DNA from 2 places in the Longispora sp. NPDC051575 genome. Region 2 is predicted to be linked to the other one. Evidence: riboswitches for the same ligand, from Rfam matches in the RefSeq annotation. Region 2 holds a riboswitch; the other holds the start of a gene.
The links. Region 2 has a riboswitch for glycine ahead of gcvP (aminomethyl-transferring glycine dehydrogenase). Riboswitches for the same ligand answer to the same signal wherever they lie in the genome.
Positions count from the first base shown of each region.

Region 1: linked by a shared signal. The riboswitch ahead of gcvT (glycine cleavage system aminomethyltransferase GcvT) and the one ahead of gcvP (aminomethyl-transferring glycine dehydrogenase) in region 2 are both predicted to bind glycine.

Region 1 is NZ_JBFAZP010000008.1:336,588-338,981, forward strand. It holds gene gcvH (glycine cleavage system protein GcvH) at 1-270, opposite strand, end outside; gene gcvT (glycine cleavage system aminomethyltransferase GcvT) at 267-1,346, opposite strand; glycine riboswitch at 1,467-1,556, opposite strand; gene AB0M43_RS25680 (hypothetical protein) at 1,683-2,219, opposite strand; gene AB0M43_RS25685 (thioredoxin domain-containing protein) at 2,358-2,394, opposite strand, start outside.
Region 2 is NZ_JBFAZP010000003.1:307,528-309,921, reverse strand. It holds gene AB0M43_RS08935 (lytic transglycosylase domain-containing protein) at 80-874, shown strand; glycine riboswitch at 959-1,056, shown strand; gene gcvP (aminomethyl-transferring glycine dehydrogenase) at 1,136-2,394, shown strand, end outside.

The DNA of each region.
Region 1 (2,394 bases), on a different contig from region 2:
CTGCGGGTCCGAGTTGATCAGGGACGGGTCGGCCACGACGGCCTCGTTGCGGGCCACGACGGTGCCGGTGACCGGGGCGTACAGCTCGCTGACGGACTTGGTGGACTCCAGCTCGCCGCAGGTCTCGCCGGCCTTCAGCTCGGTACCCGGCTCGGGGAGTTCCACGTAGACGATGTCGCCGAGGGCCTCCGCCGCGTACGCGGTGATGCCGACGGTCGCCGGCTCCTCGCCGGTGATCCACTCGTGCTCGGCGGTGTAGGACAGGCTCACGACGTGCTCCTTCGGTAGAACGGTAGGGCAGACAGCTCGACGGGTTCGAGGCTGCCTCGCACGTCCACGGCCAGCGGCGCGTTGACGGTCGACACGTAGGCCATCGCGATGGGACGGCGCAGGACGGGGGACGTGGCCCCGGAGGTGACGGTGCCCAGCCGCTCGCCGGTGCGCAGGTCCACGACGGGCTGGCCGGCGCGCAGGACCCGGCGGCCGGCGGAGACCAGACCCACCAGCCGACGGGTACGGGGTGCCTCGGCGGCGGCGGTGAGCGCGGCCCGGCCCACGAAGTCGTCGGGCTTGTCGAGGCGGACCACCCGGCCGAGCCCGGCGTCGTAGGGCGTGGTGTCGGGGTTGAGCTCGTGGCCGTACAGCGGCATGCCGGCCTCCAGGCGGAGCGTGTCCCGGCAGGCCAGCCCCGCCGACCGCAGCCCGTGCGGCTCCCCGGTCGTGGTCAGCGCCCACCACACGGCGGACGCGTGCTCGGCGGGCACGTACAGCTCGAAGCCGTCCTCGCCGGTGTACCCGGTCCGGGCCACCCACAGCGGGATCCCGTTGATCGAGCCGGGGGTGATCGCGTAGTACGGCAGGCCGCCGAGGTGCGCGTCGCAGATCAGGGCCAGGATCCCGGCGGCGCTCGGCCCCTGGATCGCGATCAGGGACCGGTCGAGCCGGACGAGGTCGGCCCGGAACCCGGCGAGCCGCACCGACAGCGCGTCGGCCACCACGTTCGTGCTGCCCGCGTTGGCCACCACCAGGTAGCGGTCCTCGGCGAGCCGGTAGCAGATCAGGTCGTCGAGGATGCCCCCGTCGGACTGGCACAGCAGCGTGTACCGGGCCTGGCCGACGTCCAGCTCCGACAGCCGGCCGACGAGCGCGTAGTCGAGCGCGGCGGCGGACTCGGGCCCGATGACCTCGAACTGGCCCATGTGACCGAGGTCGAAGAGTCCGGCGGCGCTGCGCACGGCGAGGTGCTCGGCGCTCTCGCTGCCGTACCGCAGGGGCATGCGCCAGCCCGCGTAGTCGGTCAGGGTCGCGCCCAGGGCGAGATGGTGCTCGTACAGCGCGGTGCGCACAGGAGGCTCCCAGGGTGGAGTGGGTGGGCCTCCCCCTCTGTCATCGGAACCTGAGAGCTTCACCGCCGTGGTGGGCGGCTTGCACCGTGGGTGAGCCTCGCGGCTGCTTTCCAGAGTTGCCTAACCCGGGCGGTACGTGGGCCTGAGAGTGTGCGGGGAGTCTTGCTCCTTCGGCGTGACCTCGAAGGTCAGCTCTCCCGCCGGGATCGATGGCGTGTGCAGTTGTGCCGTGAGAGTAGGCGGGAGCGGCTGCGCAGGTCAAGACGGGGGCCAGATGGCGGGACGCGGTGATGGCCCCGACCGTGTACCGGTCGGGGCCGTGCTCTCGGGCCGGGGTCAGCCCGACGGGGCGATCAACTCCGCGATGTCCGGGTTGTCCAGTCGGATCTTCTCCACGTCCTCCGGGGCGTCGAGGTAGTAGAGGACGTTCTGGCGGATCTCATAGTGAATGGTGTCCTGGTCCGGGCCGTCATACGCGAGGGCGACCCGGATGAAGTCCAGTTCGGCGGTGAGCTCCTCCCGGCTGTCGGGCCAGGACGAGAGGAGCGGCTTGAGCACGCCGCAGTAGTACACGAGGTACGCGAGGTCGAGGCCCGTGAGCGTCGCGGGGAGGTTGTGGGAGTGGGCCGCCGAGGCGAAGGTTCCGGACACCAGCTCCCGAATACCCTCGTGGGAGCCGGGGGAGTGCCACCACAGGAGGTCACCCAGTCGGCCGAGGGTCCAGGGTTCGTCGCTGTAGCCCTGCTCGTGTTCGCGCCAGGACTGGCGCGCGGCCTCCCGGATCACCCGCGCCATGAAGGACCGGGGGCGGACCGGCGCCGTGAAGCCGGGAAACCGCACGATCTCCGTCGCTTCCTGGTCGTGCTCGTCCATGCGTCGCACCCTAACCGGTCGAGCCGGGGGCGGCGTGGGGGTCAACCCGCACCGGAAGGCGCCACCCCCGGGAAAGTACCCCGACAAAGGGTTGTGGGCCCCCGCGACAGTCGCGGGGGCCCACCGTGCGCGGGCGGATCAGGCGGACTCCTCCGCCTGGGCGCGCAGCTTGTCC
Region 2 (2,394 bases):
TGGTCTTGGGTGTGGGGCAGCGGCGTCGGGGGCTGTCCCGTTAGGGTGTCCTCGGTCTAGGGGAGGACGAATCGTGTCGATGCGTGGGTTCGCGTTGGGTGCGTTGGTGATGGTTCTGGCCGTTTCGGGGTGTGCGGGGGATCCGCCGCGTCCGAAGCCGGTGGCGAAGAAGGAGGCGGCCTCGGTGCCGTCGCCGTCGGCGAGCCCGAGCAGTGCCCCGACGTCCGCGGCGCCGACGGTCGCCCCGTCGCCGTCCGCGAAGCCGACGAAGGCGCCGGTGAAGCCCGCGCAGGTCAAACCCAGCTACCAGCCGCCGCCGGCTCCGGTGCCGACCCCGCCGGCCGCGCCGCCGCACACCCCGGGCAGTGACTGCCGGCGCTATGAGGGGACGAACGCCGAGCGCCCGGCGGTGAAGGCGGCGTTGACGGCGGCGGCGAACCGGCAGTACTGGCAGTCGGTGCACTTCACGGTTCCGGTGAACCTGATGAAGGCGATCGCGTGGCAGGAGTCGGGCTGGCAGTCGGCGATCATCGCGTGTGACGGCGGCATGGGCACGATGCAGTTGATGCCGGGCACGGTGGAGTGGATGAACCTGAAGTTCAACGACACGCCGGAGGACCCGAAGACGCTGAAGGGGAACACGGTGCTGGGTGCGGAGTACCTGGCGTGGTTGATCAGATATTTCGGGGATCTGTACTTCGACCACACCTATGACCTGGCGAACCCGGATCTGCTGAACGTGGTGATCGCGGCGTACAACGTGGGGCACGCGGGGGTGCAGGACGAGGCGACGCACACGATCCGGATCCCGAACCAGCGGTATGTGGACAATGTGCGGGCGTTGATGACCGAGTGCGAGTGCCTGGCGTTCTGAGAATCCGCCGCAAGCGGACAGATCACGCGCAGTGACCTGGGCCATCCGTGGAGCGGATCACCGGTGGTACGGTTGCGCTGCCGTCTCACCCGAGTGGGAGAGACCCCTTGCCTTCGGGTGGGGGGCGCCGAAGGGGCAATACCTCCCCGGAAACTCTCAGGCAAAAGGACCACTCGGGCAGGCACCTCTGGACTGGGTCATGCCCGCGCGCAGAGGGGGAGGAAGCTCATTTGCCCGAGCCGACTCTCCTGGAGCACATGTATGTCCAGTTCTCGCGCCAGTCTCACTGATCTTTCCCGTGGGGTGCCGTTCTCGCGCCGCCATATCGGTCCTTCGGCCGCCGATTCGCAGAAGATGTTGGACCTGGTCGGCTACGGCTCGACCGAGGAGCTGCTGGACGCGGCGATCCCGGACGCGATCCGTACCCAGCAGGGGCTGAGTCTGCCGGCGGCGGCGACGGAGCCGGAGGTCATCGCGGAGCTACGGGCGATCGCGGCGCGTAACCGTCCGATGGCGCAGATGATCGGCCTGGGGTACTACGGGACGCACACCCCGCCGGTGGTGTTGCGCAATGTGCTGGAGAGCCCGGCGTGGTACACGGCGTACACGCCGTACCAGCCGGAGATCTCGCAGGGGCGCCTGGAGGCGCTGCTGAACTTCCAGACGGTGATCTCGGACCTGACCGGTCTGCCGACGGCGGGCGCTTCGCTGCTGGACGAGGCGACGGCGGCCGCTGAGGCGATGACGTTGACCCGGCGGGTGAGCAAGGTCAAGAGCGACCGGTTCGTGGTGGACGCCGACGCGTTGCCGCAGACCATCGCGGTGATCGAGACCCGGGCGGAGCCGCTGGGGATCGAGGTGCTGGTGGCCGACCTGTCGCAGGGGCTGCCGGAGGGTGAGTTCTTCGGGGTGCTGGTGCAGTACCCGGGGGCGTCGGGTGTGGTCCGCGACCATGAGGCGCTGATCGTCGACGCGCACGCGCGCGGTGCCCTGGTGGCGGTGGCGGCGGATCTGCTGGCGTTGTGTCTGCTGCGCGCGCCGGGTGAGATCGGCGCGGACATCGCGGTGGGGTGTGCGCAGCGGTTCGGGGTGCCGATGGGTTTCGGTGGTCCGCACGCGGGTTACATGTCGGTGCGGGCGGGTCTGGAGCGCAACATGCCGGGCCGTCTGGTGGGTGTGTCGAAGGATGTGGACGGCAATCCGGCGTACCGGTTGGCGTTGCAGACCCGGGAGCAGCACATCCGGCGGGAGAAGGCGACGAGCAACATCTGCACGGCGCAGGTGCTGCTGGCGGTGATGGCGTCGATGTACGCGGTGTATCACGGTCCGGACGGGTTGCGGCAGATCGCGGAGCGCGCGCACCGGATGGCGACGGTGCTGGCGGCGGGGTTGCGTGAGGGTGGTGTCGAGGTGGTGCACGGGGCGTTCTTCGACACGGTGACGGCGCGGGTGCCGGGTCGGGCGGCGGAGGTGGTGGCGTCCGCTGCCGAGGCGGGGGTGAACCTGCGGCTGGTGGACGC